Regions from separate parts of the Lysinibacillus fusiformis genome, predicted to be linked through region 2. Evidence: riboswitches for the same ligand, from Rfam matches in the RefSeq annotation. Region 2 holds a riboswitch; each other region holds the start of a gene.

Region 1 (5,927 bases), 1.9 Mb from region 2:
TACAGTCGCTCTTTCTACGAATGGAAAAGATGAACTTGGAGATTTATCGAATGCGATACAGCTACTATCGAATGATTTAAATCATTTAAGGCAAGAGCGTAAGGAGTTCTTATCGAGTATTGCACACGAGCTTCGCACACCGCTAACCTTTATTAAAGGCTATACAGACATTCTTGCGAAACGGGATTTAACAGAGCAGGATCGTCAAAAGTATTTAGCTATTATAATAGAAGAAACCAATAGACTTTCTCGGTTAATCAAAGACTTATTTGATTTAGCAAAAATGGATGAAAACTCATTTGTAATTGAAAAACATTGCTTACATTTAGATTCGTTTTTTACAAGCATTGAAGAAAAATTAAGCCCTGCTTTTCAAGATAAAGGTATCTATTTTTTTGTACGTTGTGATAATGGCTTAACACTATGTGCCGATGAAGCAAGACTGGAGCAAATCCTGATTAATCTATTAAATAACGCATTAATCTATTGTGCGCCCGGAGATACGACTACCGTCACTGTAAAAAAACACAATGAAGTTTTAAGCATCATTGTTGAAGATACAGGTAAAGGAATACCAAAGAAGGATTTACCATATATTTTTGATCGGTTTTATCGTGTGGAAAAATCCCGTAGTCGTGCTTTAGGTGGTTCTGGACTAGGGCTTGCTATTGTCAAGGAACTTGTACAAGCGCATGGTGGAGAAATAAAGGTTAGTAGTGAAATAAATAAAGGGACTACTTTTGAATTATCATTTAAAGGGGTAGAAATGAATGAAAACAATTTTATGCATTGATGATGAGCCAAGAATGTTAGATTTATTAACCCTTTATTTAGAACCACTATTTCTTTGTAGAGCCATGTCTTCCATTCAAGAGGCATTGGATTTTTTAGAAGAAGAGCATGTGGATTTAGTTCTTTTGGATATTATGATGCCAGAGATGGATGGATGGCAGGTTTGTCAGGAAATTAGGAAATTTTGGGATGTCCCGATCATTATGCTTACTGCAAAAGGAGAACACGCTGATATTGTAAAAGGCTTAAACCTTGGTGCTGATGACTACATATTAAAGCCTTTTGATGAGGAAGAGTTGTTAGCACGAATACATGCTGTATTAAGAAGATCGAAATCAGAAGAAAAAGTAATTAACTTTGAAGGGCTTTGTTTAGATAGAGAGTCCTTTGAAGTATATTTTCAACATAAGGCAATTCCATTAACACCAAAGGAATTTGCCATGCTTGCCCTATTTTTAGATCATCAAAATAGAGCATTTTCTAGAGAACACCTTATCCATACAGTTTGGGGATATAATGTGACGATTGAAGATCGTACCATTGATTCACATGTGCGTAATTTAAGAGAAAAATTAAGAAAAAGTGGTTTCCCTGCAGATGATTACTTGCAAACTGTTTGGGGCATCGGCTATAAATGGCATAAGTCTGCAAATAGAAAGCCAATGGAGCGAGCTAAAAATAACCTCTACCAGAGTTGAAGGTAGAGGTTATTTCTATTATTTTGGGCTAAGCTCTTCTTCTGTTACCCATTTATGATTTTTTACAGCTTCACCACTTGTAGTGGAAGTATAATCAACCATATATACAGTTGTTTGCACAGCCTCATCAATACGGACAGTCGCATTTTCCATACCTTCCATATGTGCTGCATCCGTTTTTACTTCTGTTCCAGGAGCCAGTGGTGCTTCTTGTGGGTCAATCAATTCTTCATGAATCACCCACTTATGCTTTTCTATACGCTTTCCACCAGATGTGGGCTCATAGGAAATAACATAGGCAGTCGTATTATAGGCACCTACTATTGTTGCTACGGCTCCTTTCATACCGTCCATATGTCCATCTGTAATAATAGCTGTACTCCCCACAGGAAATTTCGGGTTTTCAGCTTTTTTTAAGGTTGCCGGTATTTCGCCAGAACTTGAATGGTTCATCGTAGAATGATCGATTTCTTCAGAAGTATCCACAGAAGTGGATGCAGGCTTTGTTTGATCCTCTGTACAAGCCGATAAACTAATTAGAGCGACTACTGATAATAGTCCGATTGACCATCTTCTATTGAATGTCATGTGATATCCTCCTCACTATTTGCCCTTACTGTAGCAAATAAATGTGCAGAAATGATGGACATGACCTATGAATAAATTTTCCTCTAGTCTGACACGAAAGAAGTGAAGCGATATGTTATTGAATGGGCATGATTCTCAATGTTTTTTGTAATCTATACGCGAAGATACCAGCAAAAATGGCTAAAATAATATCTTTTGGTAGTGGAGGTATCATCCAAAGCCAAGCTAGCTTATAAGAAAAATTCTCTGGCGCACTTGCCCAAAGCTTGTATGCAAAAAACATCCAATTTGTTCCTATCAAATAATTTATAGCCGTTGCTACCAAAGCAGCTACGATAAAGCTTTTCTTTGTCCCGCTTCGTTCCACGATCCATCCTGCAACAAATGCCGCTAAAATAAATGTAATAATAAACCCAAAGGTAGGACTTAAAATTTGACCAATTCCACCACCAAAGCGAGCAAAGACAGGTGCTCCTGCCAATCCCACACACATATAAATTGTACAGGCGAGCGCACCTTTTCTACTACCAAGAATAAGCCCTGCTAAAATCGCAAAAAAGGTTTGAAGCGTAATGGGTACACCACCAACTACCATAAAGGGTGCAAAGGAAGTGATATTAGCACCCACCATCATTAGCGTTGAAAATAATCCAATATAGGTAATGTCGACAGTTCTTAATTTATGATGACTATGTTGTGTAACAGTTGCCATGATTTCACCTCGTTTTAAAAGTTATTACAGCTAGTGTAAAAAACGAAAGCATTTGTGTCAACCTAATTATTAAAATTAGTTAACTCAAATGTTAGATGCATTTCCATGTAGACTAACTATCTATAAAAATGTATGATAGAATCGTCACAATTTTATAACTTCAAATACTATTGGTGTGATATTTTTGAATGTCACTTAAAAGGGAAGTCGGTGGAAGTCCGATGCTGTCCCGCAACTGTAACGAGGAATCCTATAATATTATTTGCCACTGTGTAAGAATGGGAAGGCAATTATAGGATGTTGAATCGAAGCCAGGAGACCTGCCAGTTAGTAATACCTGTAATGCCCACGAGGATGCAAGCAATTACGGACAATAGCTGGATATTTTCTGACTTTGTTTAATCTAGGGTATTTCTATGTGTATTTTCGCATGGAATACCTTTTTTTATTGCTTCATTCATCAATATTCAGTAGGAGTTTAAAACAGATGAATAAAAAATTTATGTTATTTTCCTTCGTACTTTTCATGGTATTAATTGTTTCAATGACATTTGCTGTAATGGTTGGCTCTGTTTCAGTTACACCATTATATGTATGGAAAGTTATTCTTTCTAAAATTCCTTTTATACAAAATGCTATCGAACAAGATTGGAGTCGCTCACAGGAAATCATCATTTGGCAAATAAGAGCACCTCGTGTTTTGCTAGCTGCTATTGTTGGAGCGGGGTTAGCCATTGCGGGGGCAGCGATTCAGGCGCTTGTACGAAATTCTATTGCTGATCCGTATATTCTAGGGATTTCTTCAGGGGCAGCTGTCGGAGCTACTTCTGTAATTATTTTAGGAGCCTTTTCATTTTTAGGGATTTACGCTCTGTCAGTATCCGCATTTCTTGGATCATTACTTGCCATTGCACTTGTTTTTTTCTTATCACGTGTTGGTGGACGTGTCTCTATTTTCCGCTTGCTATTGGCAGGTATGGCTGTGTCCTTTATCTTAACGGCTATCTCTAACTTTATTTTAATGATGTCAAAGCAAGAAGGGGCTTTAAAGGCTGTTATGTTTTGGATGCTAGGTAGTTTAGCTGGAGCTAAATGGAATAATATTGTGATTCCAGCTTTCGTATTCTTCGTTGTATTTGGGCTACTGTGGCTACACTATCGCAATTTAAATTTATTATTACTGGGGGAAGAGGCGGCAGTGACATTAGGCGTGAATCTTCAACAATTTCGTATCCAGCTAATATTACTCGTTTCTCTGTTAACAGGTGTGCTTGTCGCAGTTAGTGGTTCTATTGGATTTGTGGGATTAATTATTCCCCATATTGTGCGATTAATTGTGGGCTCAAACTATAAATATGTAATACCTATTAGTGCTTTAATAGGTGGAATATTCTTAGTATGGGCAGATGCCTTTGCTCGAATCATCATCGCTCCTCAGGAAATGCCAATTGGTATTATTACAGCTTTTTGTGGAGGACCATTTTTCATTTGGCTACTCCGTCGTAACAACTATTCTTTCGGTGAAGGAGATTAATTTCCATGACATTAGAAGCGAAACAAGTATCATTCTCCATTTACGATCAGCGTATACTACATGATGTAAGTATTCAAATAAAAGAAAAGCAATTTGTTGGATTAATTGGCCCTAATGGAAGCGGAAAATCAACATTGTTAAAAAATATGTATCGTCTCCTAAAACCTGAAAGCGGTACGGTATTATTAAATGAGCAGGATATTTTAAAGCAAACAAGTAAAGCAATTGCGAAAAATTTGGCCGTTGTTAGCCAAGAAACACCCGTTTTATTTGATTTCACTGTGCATGATTTAGTCAGTATGGGGAGAACGCCACATAAAAAGCTATTAGAGCTTGATCAAGAGCAAGATTTCCAAATTGTTAAAGATGCTCTTAGACAAACGGGTATATCTCATTTAGAGAAACGAAGCTTTAGCTCTCTTTCAGGAGGCGAGAAAAAGCGCGTAATGGTTGCACGAGCACTCGCTCAACAAGCACAGGTACTAATATTAGATGAGCCGACGAATCATTTAGATATTCAACATCAACTTCAACTCATGGATTTAATTCAGACCTTACACTTAACCGTAGTGGCAGCTTTGCATGACTTGAATATCGCTGCTATGTACTGCGATCAAATTTACGTTTTACAGCAAGGGCGGATCGTTTGTCATGGTACACCAGAGGAAGTGCTGACGCCAGCGTTGTTGCAAGATGTATTTGGTGTTTTTGCCGATATTCAAACACATTCACTGACAGGTAAGCCTTATCTCACATATGTCCCTGACCAATTTGCGAAGAAGGTCAGCCAAGTTTAGGAAAGCAAGATCTTCTATTTAAATACACATAACATCCTTTATAGGGAGTGACTGTATGCAAATAGCCTTTACGAAAATGCATGGTATTGGCAACAGCTATATCTATCTTGATCTTTTTCAATATGATTACAAGGAAGATATCTTTTTTGAATTGGCTCAGAAAATGGCCAATGTTCATACAGGTATTGGCTCAGATGGATTAATTATTATCCAACCATCCAAAATTGCTGACTGTTGTATGCGTATTTTTAATAAAGATGGCTCTGAGGGGACAAATTGCGGTAATGGTCTTCGCTGTGTTGCTAAGTATATCTTTGACCGTCATATTATGCGAAAAGAGCTAATTACGATTGAAACGAAATCCGGAATTATGCTGGCACAGGTAGTGGTTCAAAACAATAGTGTGATAGAAGTGATTGTCGATATGGGCAAACCTCTCTTATTGCGCAAAGACATTCCGATGCTAGGAAACCCAAATGAACATGTCATTAATGAGGTATTTTTGTTACCCCAACATTCTCTTTTGGTAACAGCGTTGTTTTTGGGGAATCCAAATGCCGTCATTTTTGTGAATGCTATAGAACAGGCACCACTAAAAACATTAGGGGGGATTATAGCAAATGATGTGAGATTTCCTCATCATAGCAATGTTGAATTCGTAGAGGTCGTTCATGCGAAAGCATTAAAATGCCGAGTTTGGGAGCGAGGTTCAGGTATAACAGAGGCATGTGGGACAGGTGCTTGTGCAGCGGTAGTGGCTGCTATATTAAATGGTTTTTGTCAGAAGGAAGAAGAGATAGTAGTCC
Region 2 (5,927 bases):
ATGGCTTACAGGATCCCATCCTATTAGTCAATAATCATTATAAATTAAATGCAGTCATTAAAACGGATTATGACGAGCTCAATCAATTATTAGAGCAGGATCAACATGATGAGAAATCCATTCAGCAGTTATTGAATTGCTATGAAGGGGATTTTTTAGTGGATGAAGAGTATTTATGGGTTAATCAAATCAGGCTTCGCTTAAAGCAAGCTGTCTTACATGTGCTTGAACAGTATACGGCTCGTACAAACGCTGACCATGCTCTATTAAAATATAATTGCTTACAAAAGCTATTAGAGCTAGATGAATACAATGAACATTATATGTTTCAATTGTTGGAATTCTTAATTCAGCATAATAGGAAACAGGAATGTTTAAAATTCTATAAAACTATAGAGGCGAAATTAGCTGAAATTGACCTCTCTGTGCCAGAAAAGATTAATAGAACATATAACGAATACTTACTCAATCTATAATGGATGAAAGATCCGTTATACAAACAATTTGAAATAAAAGAGGCAAGCGAAAAGGATTGGGAAAAATTAAATTCCCAATCCTTTACATATACCAAGGCAACAAATCCTCCATCTTCTTACCTGGCTTACTTGCTTTATCTGTTACGATCCATGTGCCTTCTTTCTTTTGCAGTTGATATTTTACATTTGTTCCATCCGCCCTTTTAAAAAGCATATAGCCTGTATTACCTTTGATAAAGGTGACAGGGTCTATGACATTTTTGTAGGGTATCTTTCGCTCAGGAAATAAAATATTGGTGGCTATTTCCTCTGCAATTGCAGCAAGGGGTTTCATGTCATTATTGATTTCAGCTTGGTATTGCAATTGATCGTATCTATAGGAAATATACGATGACAAGTCCAGATTAAAGCTTTGCTGTATATCTGAAAGTGTTGCGCGATAGAATGCATCTATTGCTTTTTCTACATCATCCGCCTCATGTTTATAGCGAAGTGTGCTGACACCCGTTGGACTGACTTCAAACGTAATGATTTCCTTACTATTGGGTGGGGAATGTGCATGTTCAAAGGTGGTGACTTCAACGTTAACTTTAAAGCCAAATTGACTTTCTCTGACAATTTTTAAAATTTTCACATCATATAAGCCATACTGCTTAGGATAGCCGTAGTAATGATCAATTTCCTTTTCTATATATGGATTAAGGATTGTGATCAATGTGTCAGCAATCAGTTTCTCATCAGTTTGTTCACTTTGTGCATACATCTTACTGGGCAGCATCAAAATAGTTACGATAGCCATTAAAACATAAGTGATTTTTTTCATGGAATAGGAGCCTTTCTGTAGGATAATACTTTATAGGATGCGCCAATCACAGTAAATTATTGAGCATTTTTAAGAAAGGGAGGGGATACGTTGCGAAAAATAATGATGCCCTTTATATGTATGCTTTTGTTATTTCCAACAGTATCTTTGGCGTCAGAACCTGAAGGCTTAGTATGTCCAAATCCAGATGTATTGATGAAAACCACGGAGAAAGACAAAGATGAGCTTATTCAATCATTGGCTGACATCATTCCAAAAGTATATGGCTCAAGCCCTGAGTATCAGGAGTGGCAAATTGAGGTGATAAAACCTATGCCATTATTAGCTGGCATGGAGGAGAATTACTATAAAATGGCGATGAACTTCTGTGGAGAAAATGTGGCGAATCACTCCTGGTTTGTTCGACTAAGGTTTCCAAGATTACTCCCAGCGCAAAGTGCATCTCTTGGGGAGCTATATATTGTGAAAGAAACAAATAATAAATGGGTCCCTTGGTTCCAATATCATTAAAAAAGAAGAATCCATAAATTGGATTCTTCTCTTCACTACATAGCTATCGTTTTCGTTGCCACGGCTTGTTGAAATGCCTGGTCATGCTCAACTATCACCATTGTGAGATGAGCGCTTTGAATAAGCTCTTCAATCTGCATACGTGAATAGATATCAATAAAATTGAATGGTTCATCCCAAATATATAAATGAGCTTTCTCACACAAGCTTTTAGCAATCAGCAGTTTTTTCTTTTGCCCACCAGAATAATGAGAGATGTCTTTCTCAAATTGAATTCGCTCAAAATCCATCTTGCGCAGAATTGATTTAAATAACGTCTCATCAATACCATGCTCTTCAATAAATTCCGATAATAACCCCTTCAAATGGGATGTATCCTGTTGAACATAGGAAATGACCAGACCTGAAGCTAATTTAATGGCGCCTGTATGTTGGATGGGCTTGCCTAGAATAAGTTTTAGAATACTACTTTTTCCGTTTCCATTTTTGCCATCTATAACAATGCGATCACCTTGTGCCACTTGGAAGCTAATGGGCTTATTTACGATATGGTCATCGTACCGAATCGATACATCCGTGACAACAACCATTTCTTTTGATGGACATGCCAATGGCTCTACTTTCAATGACTCGGTTTTTTCAACATTTTTTAGCAGTTTTGATTTTTCCTCAATAGCTCTTTGTTGTCTGGATTCCAGGTTCTTTGCTCGTTTCATCATCTTGGCTGCTTTATGTCCAACAAAGCCTTTGTCCAGCTTCGAACCTGAATTGGTTGTCCCGTTTTTGGAGGCTTCCACTTGATTCGACCAACCTCCCGAACGCTTTGAGGACTGTTTTAATCGGTCGATATCTTTTTGCAGTCGTTGATTGGTTGCTTCTTCATGTTCCTGCTGTCGATCAAAATTGAGCTTCCAAGATGAGTAATTACCACTTTGAACGTCAATATTGGCTCTATTGATCGATAAAATATGGTCAACGCAGCCATCTAAAAAGCTTCTGTCATGCGAAATTAAAATAAATCCTTTTTTCCTACGAAGATAATCTGAGACCGTCTTTCGTGCATCCGTATCGAGATGATTGGTAGGTTCATCAATTAATAAAAATTGACCCTCTGTCAAAAATAACGCCGCAAGCAACACCTTTGTTTGCTCACCGTTGGATAATGTTTTAAAAGGACGATACATAACCTCCGCATCTACATGTAGATAAGCTATTTCACGTAAACATTCCCAATCCTCTGCCTGAGGGCAAATTTCTTCAAAAATTTCGTGTGTATATTTATTTGGATCCGAAACGGGATAGGGGAAATAAGTAAAGTCTACGGAAGAGATGATTTTTCCGCTATACTCATAATTGCCTAATAGCAACTGAAAGAATGTTGTTTTACCTCGTCCGTTTCTCCCGATAAATCCAAGTTTCCAATCCGTGTCGATTTGGAAGTTTACCCCTTCAAAAATATTGTCAAAGCTACTTGGATAAGAAAAAGTTAGGTTTTGTACTTGTATCATGGACATGATAATTCCTCCTTTGTATTGCAATAGTTTTCCTTTTCATACAAAGTCGGTCTATCCATCTATGCTCCATTGCTCCGTATAAGTAGATGGATATTAACGACTTATACGGAGTATTACATGCGTCACAATAGTATCTGAATCGCTCATATTATCTCTCTCCTTTACGAGTAGATGAAAGGTACAGATTCAACGATGAGAGCAAGAAAAAAATCCCTCCAATCGTGCATTGGAAGGATTAGTCTTTCACTGAATAAAGTCGATTTGCCACTCGTATCATGACAAATAAAATGCAAACTGATTGTTAAAAATGGATAGACTAACCCTATATTTTGGTTTGAAATCATTCAATTCAAATAAAAATATAGTTTAGTTCATCATCGTCCATTCATCAGTCCTCTCATAATTGTCTATTTATAGTAACAAATTTTTTAACGGAATACAATGTAGCCTTATCTTAGCGGAGATATTTAATAATTCCTAGAATATTTATAGAAATAATTTATATAATTGTTTAAAAATAATTTCTACTATTCTGAAATGTATGCTATAGTAGGAGCATAATTGAATAATGTGTAAGACTTGGTGCCAAATGAAAGTTTGGCTTAAAAGGGAAGTCGGTGAAAATCCGACGCTGTCCCGCAACTGTAATTCGGAGCAAATCACAAATGCCACTGGGGAAACTGGGAAGGCTGTGAGGCGTGTTGATGAAAAGCCAGGAGACCTGCCAATTTCTAGTACACACCAAATACCTACGTGGAAATAGGTGGTGAAAAGTGACCAAATAGGCACTGTGCGATAATGTTTATGCAAAAGTAGATACTTTTTCGCATTGTTTTAGCATTCATAATTTTAACATGCAGCCATTTTCCAAATAGGAGAATGGCTTTTTATTTTTTCTAAAAAGGAGATTATAACATGACCTATACAAGCACACTCATCGGTTACCCCTATATAGGGGAGGATCGCGAATGGAAAAAAGCATTAGAATTATTTTGGCGTAATGAACTTTCTGAAGAGGACTTTGAGGAAAGATTAAAGAAGATTCGTTTAGCGAGAATCGACAAGCAGCTACAATTGGGTATCGAAATGGTGACAGTTGGTGATTTTACGTATTACGATAGAATGTTAGATACGGCTTTGATGTTTGGTCTAGTACCAAAACGCTTTAACTGGCAAGGTGGTAAAGTCGATTTACATACCTACTACAGTGTAGCAAGAGGGAATAAAACAGCCGTAGCGAGTGAAATGACAAAATGGTTTAATACCAATTATCACTATATTGTTCCTGAGTATGAGGGACAAACCTTACAACTAACAGAAAATAAAGTGTTAGCTGACTTTTTAGAGACGAAAGAAGCATTCGGGATCATCACGAAGCCGACATTGATTGGTCCCTATACATTTTGCAAGTTAACAAAAGGCTACAACAAATTAACACAGGTTGAATACTTATTAGCCTTATTACCGCTCTATACGCAGGTATTAAAAGAGTTAGTGGATGCAGGTGCCACTTGGATTCAGCTAGAAGAGCCATCCCTTGTTACAACTCTTGATCCAGCAGAGATAAAGCTGGTGCAAGAAATTTACGACCAATCAGCCGTTGCCGTTCCAGGGGCTAAGATTATGCTACAAACTTATTTTGAAGCATTATGTGCCTATGAAACATTGATTACGCTGCCTGTTCAAGGGTTTGGCCTAGACTTTGTTCATGGCTATAAAGGGAATATGGAGTCACTGCGTCAATTCGGTTTCCCGCAGGATAAAGTATTGGCAATTGGGGTTGTAAATGGCCGTGATATTTGGCGTTCAAACCTTGCAGAGGTCAACGCAACGATTCAAGCCATTGAACAGCTAAGTCATGCCGAAGAGCTATGGATTCAACCATCAAGTAACCTACAGCATGTTCCAATCACAACCTCTCTTGAAAATGAACTTGACCCTGTTTTAAAGCAGGCTTTGGCCTTCGCAGATGAAAAAATCGTAGAAATCACGGGGCTGACTAAATTTAGACGAGATAAAGATGGTTCCTTACAACATAATTTTTCAGAAAGTATGAAGGCGATTGAGGCTCTAAAAAATCATCCAATCCGCCAAAACAAGTTGATTCATCAAGCTGTTCAAACTGTGACAACGCAAGATTTTGAACGACACAGTGATTTTACGCAACGTCAAAATATACAACAACAGGCCTTAGCGTTACCACTGTTCCCAACGACTACAATCGGTAGCTTCCCACAATCTGATGAGGTGAAAAGAAATCGTAATGCTTGGCGAAAGAAACAACTAGCAAATGAAGACTATGAGGCATTTATAGAAGAGGAAACTAAGCGCTGGATCACTATACAAGAGGACCTAGATATCGATGTACTCGTTCATGGTGAATTTGAGCGTACAGACATGGTAGAATATTTTGGTGAAAAACTGACTGGCTTTGCCTTTACAGAAAAAGCATGGGTCGTTTCATACGGGTCACGCTGTGTGAAGCCTCCGATCATTTATGGAGATGTTGCGTGGGCCTCACCCATTACCGTAAAAGAATCAGCCTATGCTCAAAGCCTAACAAAGCGATTTGTAAAAGGCATGCTGACAGGGCCTGTGACGATA
Region 3 (5,927 bases), 170 kb from region 2:
CATTTTGGGCTTGCTCTAGTCCCTGGCGCAGCGCACGGAAACTAGCTTCTCGGAAATCGCCGCCCGATGTATGTTCATTATGCCCGCGACCTGTTAGAAGCGTAAAATGAACATCTGTTAAAGGGAAGCCTGTAAGTAAGCCATGATGATCGCGCTCAAACAGGTGCTTTTCAACAAGGCGCTGATTGCCTACGGATAAATGATCTGCATGACAGGCATTGCTGAAGGTATTGCCGGTTCCACGTGGATTTGGCTCCATTAATAAATGAACTTCCGCATAATGCTTGAGTGGCTCGAAATGGCCATAGCCTGTCACCTTCGTCGCAATGGTCTCCATATATAAAATTTGCGGCTCGCCAAAGGAGACGGCTAATGAAAAACGTCTCATTAATACCTCTGTCAGGACCTCCAATTGAATGACACCCATAATATGGACATGGATTTCCTGGAACTTTTCCTGCCAAACGACACGTAAAGAAGGCTCTTCTGCTTCAAGTAAACGGAAAATCTGTAGCACTTCCTTGATATGCTGATCGCCCGCATATTGAACCTTTGCCTGTAGCGTTGGGACAAGCTCATAGGGCTGTGTTAGCGTCGTTGTACCGATTCGATCTCCAATGTTTGCCTGACTCAGCCCTTTCACAGCGAAAATCTCTCCTGCTTCAACCTGTTGAACGGACTCAAAGCGACTGCCATTATAAAGGCGAATTTCTGTCACTTTTTCTGTCACTTCACCAAATGAAAATTCATCCCGCACATGTAAGGAGCCCTTGACAGCCTTCATAAAGGTTAAACGCTGATGCCCATCATGACGAATTTTAAAAACCTCTCCCTCAAACGGGACATTCTGGTCAAATTGGGTAGCCGTTAACAGGGGAAGCTGGTCAAGAAATTCCTGAATGCCCTCATCCTTTAAGGCAGAGCCTGTAAAGCAGGGGAAGGCACACTCATTTTTAATCATGGCCTGTAGCTGAGCAAGACATGGTTCATGCTCTAATGACTCATTCAGAAAGGCATCCAAAAATTTTTCATCACGCTCCGCCAGCCATTCCATGATGCTATTTGACACATAATCTGCTCGCAGCGGTTCATCGACGAACAACACATGCTGAGAGCAATCTTTACGAAGCTGGCTCATGACAGCTCCTACATTTGCTCCTTCACGATCCGTTTTATTGATAAAGAAGAAGGTTGGGACATGGTATTTACGTAAAAGCTGCCACACCGTTTCTGTATGGCCTTGTATCCCTTCGACAGCGCTAATGATAATAATGGCATAATCCATCACACGAATGGCACGCTCCATCTCAGGGGAGAAATCGACATGCCCAGGTGTATCAATCAATGTGTATGTATCATCGCCAATGCTCATGCGACCTTGCTCGGCAAAGATCGTAATCCCACGCCTGCGCTCTAGCTCATGATTATCGAGAAAGGTATCCTGATGATCGACTCGACCACGGGCTTGAATACTATTTGTATGAAAAAGCACTTGCTCAGAGAAGGTCGTTTTCCCTGCATCCACATGCGCAAGTACACCGATTGTTTTGTACATAAGAAATCCTCGTTTCTATAGATTGCTATCTTTTCATTGTAACAGAATACTCGCATATATAATTCTTGTAAAATAGTTCGTATTTTTGTCGAAATAGTGCTAATATAGTGATGATTGCATAATTAGCGTCATACTACGCTAGTCTATCAATAGTATTGACCATAATAGAACGTATTGGTGCAAATGGCATTTGTCATTTGCTTAAAAGGGAAATCGGTGCAATTCCGATGCTGTCCCGCAACTGTAAATGGGGAGTCTATACAGCATGCCACTGTAGTAAAGCTATGGGAAGGCGTATAGATGATGAACCTAAGCCAGGATACCTGCCAGTATGTGTTTTTTGACTAAGAACCACGAGGATGGGGATAGTGATAAAGGTAATGATGATACCGTTATTTCACTATGCTACTCTCTTGGCGACAAGAGGGTTTTTTTATGCCCTTCCAACCACCTTGGTAGCAAAGAAGTCTCTGATTTCTTTCTATATTTTAACAACAAAGGAGAAAAGGACATGAAGAAATGGAAAAGTATATGGCTGATGATGATCATTGCCTTGGTCGCTATTTTAGGGGCTTGTAATGCAAAGGACAAAACTGAATCAGCAGCACAAGGTGAAAAGGTTGAGCCATCTGAGGCAGCAACAGAAGTAACCATTGAAAATAATGACACAACCCAAACATATAAGGAAGCACCTACGAAAGCGATTAGCTTAAATCAGCATGTGACAGAAATCATGCTGGCGCTTGGCTTAGAGGATTCTATGGTTGGGACGGCTTACTTAGATGATAAAATCTATGAGCCACTCCAAGAGGCATACGATAAAGTCCCTGTGCTTTCAGATCAATACCCTACGAAGGAGCAAGTGATTGATGCCGAGGCGGATTTCCTATATGCAGGCTGGAAAAGTGGTTTTGGTGAAAAGGGCGTTGGCACACCAGAGGAGCTTGAAGAATTAGGCATTCATACGTATTTACATACGGCTTCTAACATGACAAAACCAACATTAGAAGATATTTTCACTGATATTCGCAATATCGCGAAGATTTTCCGTATCGAGGATCGTGGCGAAGCTTTAATTGAGCAAATGACAAAAGATGTAGAGGCAGTACAAGCTAAATTACCAAAAGATAGCGAAAAATTACGTGTTCTTGTGTTTGATAGCGGTGAAAAGGATGTATTTACAGCTGGTCAAAACTTTATGAATGAGCTAGTGACAATCGCGGGTGGTCAAAATATCTTTGGTGATGTGGAATCAGGCTGGACAACTGTGTCGAAGGAAGATGCAGTAGATCGTAATCCAGAGGTTGTTGTCGTGATTGATTACGGTGAAACAACGGCAGAACAAAAGATCCAATTCTTAAAAAATGATCCAGCATTAAAGGAGATGGAAGCTGTCAAGAATGAGCACTTTGTCATCCTGCCACTTTCAGCAGCGTCTGAAGGGGTTCGTGCGGCAGAGGCCATTGAAATTTTAGCGAAGGGCTTCTATCCTGAAAACTTTTAAACCATTCGAGCTAGCGCTTTGCTAGCTCCTTTTTCATAAGGAGCGATATCAATGAACGCATTTCAAAAAAACGTACCAGATCAAACATTTGAAACACTAAACCGTGATGGTGAATTTACCCGTCTAGCAGTTAGCCCTGGCATTATCAATAAGCATTATACGCCAGCGCAATTTCAAAAAATAGCCGAAATTGCTGGCGAAAAGGGGGCGATTAAGTATTCCGCCTCCTATAGTATTCTCGTATCCATTCCAACGAGCGATGCGACAGAAGCTGTGCAAGCCTTACAGGAAGCGGGTCTTTATGTTGCGCCCTCTGGCTCCATTATTGCCATGAAGGCTTGCGATTTTTGTGATGGTGAGAAAATGGAGGCAGCTCCGATAACCGAACAGCTCTATCACGCCATAGCGGGGATAACGGTACCTGCAAGAGTACGTGTCAATATCAATGGCTGTGCATCTGCCTGCTACAATGCAGTCTATGATGATATTGGGCTCGTGTATCAGCAGGAAAGCTTTGATGTCTATTTAGGTGCTGTGCCGATGGGGGCAAAGGCACAGGCTGGCACATTATTCGCTAAAAGGGTAGGTGTCGAGCACATTGAAGATTTTTTACTGTACATGATAGGCCTTTATAAAGAGCATGCTCGCCCGAATGAACCCTTTTATAAATTTTATCGCAGAACAAAGTCCGCAGAATATTGGGAACTAGTAAAAAATTCTATTAAATAGCAGGAATATTACTTAGGGTGTCGAAGTATTGTAGTAAGGCACAGAAAATTACAATACAAAGGAGCAAGAACATGACATCGAAACAAGGGATTCAACCAGAAGATCTTTATCACTTAAAATCAGTAGCAGATCCACAGCTATCACCCGATGGAACTGAGGTAGTTTATGTAGAGACTCGTATGGACGAGAAGAAAAACGACTATATCTCGAATTTATTTTACATAAACTTGAAGGACAAAACGCCACAGCAATGGACATTTGGTGAGGATAGAACAAGTTCCCCTGTTTGGTCACCAGATGGCAGCCAAATTGCGTTTTTGTCAACGAGAACAGGTAAATCGCAAATTTATGTGCTATCGAAAGCAGGTGGTGAGGCAAAACAGCTGACACATTGTAAAAATGGGGCAACATCACCTGTCTGGTCCCCATGTGGCAAGAAAATTGCTTTTTCAGTTGTCCTAGGGAAAGATGAAACCATCCAAGATAAAGCGGAGGATGAGAAGAAAAAGGACAAAGAACTCAAGCCACTAGAAATCGAGAAAATGAAGCACAAATCGGATGCTGGTGGATTTATTGATATGGAGCAGTTTGTTCATATTGCCCTTGTCAATGTGGAATCAGGAGAGCTAGAGCAAGTGACGGAGGGAAAAGAGTACTTCCATCTGGGTACATGGTCGCCAGATGGCAAATACCTTACGTACTTAGCCGATAAAGCGGAGGATTTGGATTTCTCATTTAATGTGGATATCTATTTATTGGATTTAGAAACTAAACAGAGCCGCAAGCTAACAGAAGGCTGTGGTGCATATTACCAAACGGCTTGGTCTCCGAATAGCCGATTCCTTTCTTTTGTAGGTGGAGAACGTGAATTTGAAAATGCCACACAAGCGAAGCTATGGATATATGACATGGAGCAAAAACTGCTAAACTGTGTAACAAGTGAATTCGATGCGCCTGTTGGTGATTTTGTCATCGGTGATTTCCTGCAAGGTGTAGCGTCACCACGCGTGCAATGGATGAATGATAATCATAGCTTCTACTTCCAAGTCACAGATCACGGCAATGCGGCGATTTATTTCGGAAATGTAGATGGCGAAATTTACCCAGCTATTCATGATGATCAATATGTCTATGGCTTTTCACTTGATCCGCAAAACGATCAGGCTATTGTAGCGATTAGCACAACGACAAACCCAGGCGATTTGTTTTATGTAAACCTAAAAACAGGTGACAAAGAACAGTTGACGTCAATTAATGAAGAATTTTTAAAGACCAAAACATTAGCTGTTCCCGAAAGTATTGAATTGGAAGGCGCTGAAGGCTGGAAGGTCAATGGCTGGATCATGAAGCCAGTTGGCTATGAAGCAGGGAAGAAGTATCCTCTTATTCTTGAAATCCATGGTGGTCCACATGCGATGTATGGCAACACCTACTTTAATGAATTGCAAATCCTTGCTGCACAAGGCTTTGCAGTGCTTTATACTAATCCGCGTGGTAGTCATGGCTATGGCCAAAAATTTGTGGATGCAGTACGTGGCGATTATGGTGGCAATGATTATGCAGACTTAATGGCAGCGGTAGACTACGCTTTGGAGCACTATGATTTTATTGACCAAGACCGTCTTGGTGTAACAGGTGGAAGCTATGGTGGTTTTATGACCAACTGGATTGTGGGCCATACAAATCGCTTTAAAGCGGCTGTGACGCAGCGCTCCATTTCAAACTGGATTAGCTTTGCGGGTGTCAGTGATATCGGCTATTATTTTACAGACTGGCAAATTCAAGCGGGACTCGATGATATAGAGAAGCTATGGCATCATTCACCGCTGAAATATGTAGACAATGTGGAGACACCATTATTGATTTTACATGGTGAAAAAGACTATCGTTGTCCAATTGAGCAGGCAGAACAATTATTTATTGCCTTAAAGTATCGGAAAAAAGAAACAAAATTCGTTCGTTTCCCTGAGGCGAATCATGAACTATCAAGGAGCGGCAAGCCCACATTACGAATTAATCGACTTGAATATATTCGTGATTGGTTTGTGAAATATCTATAATAGGGTGGCCTAAGAAGAGCATAGCTTCTTAGGCTATTTTTAATAGAAAAGCCCTGTATGATTGTTTATAACGTTTCAA
Region 4 (5,927 bases), 520 kb from region 2:
CCGTTATAAATAATTTTTCCTGCTTCCATGACGATCATTAGATCTGCCCATTCATAGGCGAGAGGAATGTCATGAGTTGCTAGTAAAATGGTTCTCTCACCATCTTCTAATTTGGCTAAGTATTGTAATACTTGTGTAGCATAATAATTATCAAGACCTGCCGTTGGTTCGTCTAATAAAAGGACAGAGGGCTCCATCGCTAAAACACCTGCCATCGCCACACGCTTTTTCTGACCTACGCTTAGAAAATGAATGGGTTTATCGAGCAAATCTTCCACTTCGGTTTGCGCAACGGCCCATGCTATTTTTTCTTCCATTTTTTCAGTAGACCAGCCGAGGTTCAATGGTCCAAATGCTATATCTTGCTTGACGGTCCCTGAAAAAAGCTGATGATCTGCATTCTGAAAGACAATGCCTACCTGCTGACGTAGAACTTTTAAAGCTTTTCGACTATATTCCAGTCCGTTGCCTTCGAATAAAATCGTCCCAGCTGTAGGTTTCAAAATACCATTAAGATGCTGAAACAAAGTCGATTTTCCTGCGCCATTATGCCCGAGTATGGCGATTTTTTTCCCTTTTGGAATGTCTAATGTAATATCTGACAACGCTTTCGTACCATCTGCATAGGCATATGATAATTGGTTGAGTTCAAAATAAAATGCTGTCATGTGAAATACCCTCCATATACGATGAGGACTAGTAATATTGCTGCCATACCTAGCCAATTTTTCTTGCTATAGGAGCCCACCTCTTGCCAGTAGACGGCCTCGCCACCACGTGATTGCATGGCATTGTTGAGCTCCCGACTACGTTGAAACATTTCCACAAATAATGCCACAATGAGCATGGAGACAGAGCGTAGCCATTGCAACGGTGAATGGTAGCCGAGACGCGCTTGCTGGGCTAGATGGATATTTTGCATACTTTCTAAAAACATAAAAATAAAACGATAGGTTAGTTCAACGAGTTCAACCAATAAAGAGGGGAGTCGCCATTGTCGTAGCACATAACATATTCCTTGTACAGAAGTGGTTAGAATTAAAAAGTATAAACAACTAATACTGCCCAGAACGACAAAGAACAGCTGCTGCGCTAATAGCACACTTGCGTTCCCAATGAAAACAGTCCAATTCGTCCATGTATAAGACCAAATATGGGCAGGTAGTGCATTGGTTGACGGTGTAATGGAAAGTAAAATAGATACGAGACTTGTGAATAAGAAAAATCCAGGTAGCAATAATAACTTGGCATAGTATGTAAGCGGAATTTTTGCACCTAAAATGATAAAAGCACTCATTACAAAAAATGTAATGAGTGAAAGTCGTTCATCTCTCATGATGAGCGTTATGAGAAGTATTCCAAGTGAAAATATCATTTTTTCTAGCGGATGAACAGACGCTAGCTTATTAAGATAGGCATACTTATCAATGAGTAACATAATGGTTAACCTTCTTTATGTTTGCCACGCATATAGCCGATGAAGTAGCCAATAAAGCCAGCTCCAATAGCTGCCTGTAGCACGAATAATAAGCTTTCGATTTCACCGCTTGGTGGCTCCCATAGGCTTTCGAACCATGGTTCATATTCCGCATTGATTTCACCAATGGCTGCTTCTGCCTCTCCATCAGCACCACCAAATTCAGCACCTTTTTGTATGAACAATGGAATGATGGCTAACAACACAACAATTGCTAATAGCAATAAATTTTTTTTCATCTGTTAATGTGCCTCCTTTGTTGAGAAAACACGTAAAGTTTTTAATTCGCTAATATTGTATTTTTTCAAGAAATTCATCACAATGACCGTTAAAATCCCTTCACTCACCGCTAAAGGAATTTGAGTTAAGGCAAAAATACCTGCAAACTTTGTAAAGGATGCCATAAAGCCTCCAACTTCTGAAGGGAAGGCTAGTGCTAGTTGTACAGAAGTCACAACATATGTACCTAAATCACCAAGCATAGCTGCGAAAAATACGGCTAGTGAAAATGACAAACCTACTTTTTGTGCTCCTTTAAAGACAAAGTAAGCAATAAAAGGACCTACAATAGCCATCGAAAAGGCGTTCGCCCCTAAAGTCGTGATTCCTCCATGTGCTAATAATAAAGATTGGAATAATAAAACGATTGTTCCAATTACACTCATGGCTAGAGGGCCAAAGAGAACTGTCCCAAGTCCAACACCAGTTGGGTGAGAGCAGCTACCTGTAACAGAAGGGATTTTTAAGGCAGATAGCACAAAAGCAAAGGCTCCTGAAAGCCCTAAAAGCATCTTTGTTTCAGGATTTTCATCAATTGTTTTGCGAATAGAGCGCAATCCTAGAACTATAAAAGGAATAGAGATGACCCACCAAAAAATCGCCCATTCGATTGGCAAAAAACCTTCCATGATATGCATCGCAAAGGCACGTTTTGGCACAATTAAAAAGGCCAATAAAAAATAACTAAGTTTCCACCATGAAAATTTCAAAAAGCTTTCCTCCTAACTAATTAATAGATTTTTAGAATGTAGCGTGCGTAAATAAAAAAGCACTTCTCCGTTGGTGGAAAAGTGCATAGCTAAAAAAGCAAATAACATTCTCATCTGCTAAGCCGCACACCTATCCTCGTAGGCTGAAACGATCACCTATTTTTCGGCAGGTCTCCTGGCTCTAGTTCAATACTTTATAGGTCTTCCCATCCGTTGGACAGTGACATATTCTATAAAGCTCCCTATTACAGTGGCGGGACCGCGCCGGACTCAAACCGGCTTCCCTTTTAAGCAAAATGCCAAGCATTTTACACCGAAAAACATTCAATTGTGAGATTTCACGACAAAGTGTAACATGATTTTCCATAAATATGCTATACCTTTTTATAAAATTTTTTTAATTAAAGGTCAACAGCGAATATTCTGATAATATTCATTGTGCTAATGATGGATATTGTATAAATTTTATACCCCAGTTCACTTCAAAATTGATAAATTTGTCATAAATTTTTAAAGAAATATTGAAATTTTAAAATAATAAGATATGATTAAGACAGTTTTCTATTTAAAATACTAATAAAAATTTCATATAAAACGTCAATAAGTGCTCGAATAGCTCGAGATAATAGGGAAATTGGTGAAAATCCAATACAGCCCCCGCTACTGTAATAGCTGATGAAATCGCAAAGCCACTGGTGCAAGCTTGGGAAGGTGCGACTGTAAAATGAAGCTTAAGTCAGGAAACCTGCTTATTTGATTGTGCATGCAAACTTTTCGGAGGGAGAAGTTGAAGCGGAAGCGAGTACCTTTATTTCATGCTATTCGTTTTTATTTGGCTTCTACAAAACCTTTACTCTTCGTTTAGAGTAAAGGTTTTTCTTTTTCCAGAAAGCAAATGAGGGGAGACAGAAGATGACAACATGGAATTTAGAGGGGATGAAAACACATCTCTTTATTTGCAATGGCAGTAGTTGCATGAATAAGGATGGTGAGGAAATTACCTTAGCCATTCGAGATGAAATACAGCGACAAGCACTCGATCAAGAAATACATACGACAAGAACGCGCTGTAATGGACGATGCAAGGATGCCTGTGTGGTAATCGCCTACCCTCAAGGGAATTGGTATCGTGTGCCATCAACAGAGCATGCTAGGACACTAGTACAAGATTTACATCATGAATCCTTATACAACGAACATGTCTTTACACTTCGTGAAGGTACATTACAGCGTACTGCTCAAACAACAGCCATTAAAGGGATCGAAAAGGTGAAAGAGGGGTAACAACATGGCGCAAAAAGGAAAAATTTTCGTAGTAGGCTTTGGACCTGGAGATTTTAAGCATATTACGACACGTGCAGTAGAAGCTTTACAACAAAGTGATATGATTATAGGCTACAAAACCTATGTAGAGCTGATTCAAGATTTAGTTAGTGCGAAATCGATTGTTAGCACAGGCATGACAGAAGAGGTGTCCCGTGCGCAGGAAGCCGTTCGCCAAGCAGAGGCAGGGAGCATTGTCTCGGTGATTTCGAGTGGTGATGCAGGCGTTTATGGCATGGCGGGATTAGTGTATGAGGTGTTAATCGAGCTAGGCTGGACAGAAGCAACAGGAATTGAAGTAGAAATTGTTCCTGGTATTTCTGCGATTAATTCATGTGCGAGCATACTTGGTGCACCCATTATGCATGATGCTTGTACAATCAGTTTAAGTGACCATCTAACACCTTGGAATTTGATTGCAAAGCGTGTCGAGGCAGCTGCGATGGCAGATTTTGTCATCGCATTATACAATCCTAAAAGTGGTCGCCGTACAAGACAAATTGTCGAAGCTCAGCGAATTCTCTTAGAATATCGTTCGCCAGACACACCAGTAGGGCTTGTGAAAAGTGCGTATCGAGAACGTCAAGAAGTGACCATGACAACGCTAGCAGAAATGCTAGAACATGATATTGGTATGCTGACAACTGTCATTATCGGGAATTCATCAACATTTTTCTATGACAATAAGATGATTACGCCACGCGGTTACCAACGTAAATATACCCTTGGGGAAGAAAAACAACCATTACGTCCACATCAACGTTTGCGTGAAGAAAATGAACCTTGGGCAATGAATCAAGAGACAGGAACAGCAAGAAATGACTTTACAGCTGATCCTAATGCAGGGCGTTTTAATAAACCCAGTATAGCCGCTACGCCAAAGCCGAAAAAAACAGCACTTGAAATGGCTACAGCGGCACTCGCAATGGTGAAAGGGACAAACGCAGTCAACGTAACACCGAAGCTTGTACAGCAAAAAATAGAATCTATTTTTGAATTAGCAGTGAGCCCAGGTGTGGCCAATAAGTTTTTTACTCCTCAGCAAATGCTGACGTTAGCAGAGGTCGTTGGGGAAGAGGGGACGATGGAATATACACCAGATCATCAAATCCATTTGAAAATACCAACGACTGCCCCTGAACAGATCACAGAGAAATTGCAGGAAGTAGGCTTTTTATTAGCACCGATTGGTGATGTGCTATCTCTAAAAGCTTGTGATTTTTGCTATGGTGAAAAGGCTGATTCGATACCATACGCCGAAGAAATACAAGAAAAACTTGGTGGCATGTCTTTACCGAAAACATTAAATATTGGCTTTAATGGCTGTGGTATGGCCTGTTATCGAGCTGTATTTGATGATATTGGCATCGTCTACCGTAAAAGTAAATTTGATGTCTTTATTGGAGCGAAGCCAGTTGGTCGTACGGCTCACGCAGCACAGCCTGTTGTAGAAGGGTTGGAGCCTGATCAGCTGATTCCACTCATTACAGATATTATTGAAGAATACCAAGCAAATGCTCATCCAAATGAACGCTTGTTTAAATATTTTAAACGTGTGAAAAAGATACTGCATTTTACGTATCAAGATATGTCTTCCAAAATAAAAGTAGAGCCAGCTCCGTGCGGCGACTAGTAAGGGGTAAAGAGATGAAAGCTATTTTATTTGTCGGCCATGGGAGCCGTTTAGCAGCAGGAAATGATGAGGTTCGTACATTTATCGAACAAATGACACCGCGTATTGACGAACAATTTTTAGTGGAAACTTGTTTCCTTGAATTTGCTTCACCTAACATCGAAGAAGGTATTACAAACTGTGTGAAAAAGGGAGCTACAGAGGTTCATGTGATTCCAATCATTTTACTTCATGCAGGCCATTCAAAACTGCATATTCCAGCAGAAATCGAGCATGCGCGTGAGCATTATCCAACGATTACATTCACATATGGTCAAACAATTGGCATCCATGATGAAATCTTTGCCATTTTACAAGATCGCTTAGCTGAAATTGGCTTTAATTCAGAACAAGAGCAGCAAGACACGGCTATTTTATTGATTGCACGAGGAGGCAGTGATCCATCTGCTAATGGCGATTTTTATAAAATTACACGACTTTTATGGGAAAAACTACCTGTTAAATA

The links. A riboswitch is a leader RNA that binds a small molecule or an ion and turns the genes downstream of it on or off. The one in region 2 is predicted to bind cobalamin.
Region 1: it holds a riboswitch for cobalamin, as region 2 does, so the genes downstream of both, JTI58_RS05765 (FecCD family ABC transporter permease) here and metE (5-methyltetrahydropteroyltriglutamate--homocysteine S-methyltransferase) in region 2, are expected to answer to the same signal.
Region 3: it holds a riboswitch for cobalamin, as region 2 does, so the genes downstream of both, JTI58_RS20315 (ABC transporter substrate-binding protein) here and metE (5-methyltetrahydropteroyltriglutamate--homocysteine S-methyltransferase) in region 2, are expected to answer to the same signal.
Region 4: it holds a riboswitch for cobalamin, as region 2 does, so the genes downstream of both, JTI58_RS23935 (energy-coupling factor ABC transporter permease) here and metE (5-methyltetrahydropteroyltriglutamate--homocysteine S-methyltransferase) in region 2, are expected to answer to the same signal.

The regions. Positions count from the first base shown of each region.
Region 1 covers NZ_CP070490.1:1,150,014-1,155,940, reverse strand. Annotated here, with positions in the region: gene JTI58_RS05785 (HAMP domain-containing sensor histidine kinase) at 1-793, shown strand, start outside; gene JTI58_RS05780 (response regulator transcription factor) at 771-1,490, shown strand; gene JTI58_RS05775 (YdhK family protein) at 1,509-2,078, opposite strand; gene JTI58_RS05770 (biotin transporter BioY) at 2,194-2,790, opposite strand; cobalamin riboswitch at 2,945-3,132, shown strand; gene JTI58_RS05765 (FecCD family ABC transporter permease) at 3,278-4,324, shown strand; gene JTI58_RS05760 (heme ABC transporter ATP-binding protein) at 4,330-5,121, shown strand; gene dapF (diaminopimelate epimerase) at 5,177-5,927, shown strand, end outside.
Region 2 covers NZ_CP070490.1:4,307,693-4,313,619, forward strand. Annotated here, with positions in the region: gene JTI58_RS21160 (response regulator) at 1-476, shown strand, start outside; gene JTI58_RS21165 (DUF3888 domain-containing protein) at 559-1,299, opposite strand; gene JTI58_RS21170 (hypothetical protein) at 1,390-1,809, shown strand; gene JTI58_RS21175 (Lsa family ABC-F type ribosomal protection protein) at 1,845-3,323, opposite strand; cobalamin riboswitch at 3,887-4,066, shown strand; gene metE (5-methyltetrahydropteroyltriglutamate--homocysteine S-methyltransferase) at 4,239-5,927, shown strand, end outside.
Region 3 covers NZ_CP070490.1:4,135,229-4,141,155, forward strand. Annotated here, with positions in the region: gene JTI58_RS20310 (elongation factor G) at 1-1,555, opposite strand, end outside; cobalamin riboswitch at 1,714-1,900, shown strand; gene JTI58_RS20315 (ABC transporter substrate-binding protein) at 2,067-3,059, shown strand; gene JTI58_RS20320 (precorrin-3B methylase) at 3,111-3,788, shown strand; gene JTI58_RS20325 (S9 family peptidase) at 3,860-5,848, shown strand; gene JTI58_RS20330 (amino acid oxidase) at 5,914-5,927, opposite strand, start outside.
Region 4 covers NZ_CP070490.1:4,828,963-4,834,889, reverse strand. Annotated here, with positions in the region: gene JTI58_RS23950 (energy-coupling factor ABC transporter ATP-binding protein) at 1-668, opposite strand, end outside; gene cbiQ (cobalt ECF transporter T component CbiQ) at 665-1,438, opposite strand; gene JTI58_RS23940 (energy-coupling factor ABC transporter substrate-binding protein) at 1,444-1,716, opposite strand; gene JTI58_RS23935 (energy-coupling factor ABC transporter permease) at 1,720-2,466, opposite strand; cobalamin riboswitch at 2,615-2,799, opposite strand; cobalamin riboswitch at 3,052-3,233, shown strand; gene JTI58_RS23930 ((2Fe-2S) ferredoxin domain-containing protein) at 3,379-3,750, shown strand; gene cobJ (precorrin-3B C(17)-methyltransferase) at 3,755-5,422, shown strand; gene JTI58_RS23920 (sirohydrochlorin chelatase) at 5,437-5,927, shown strand, end outside.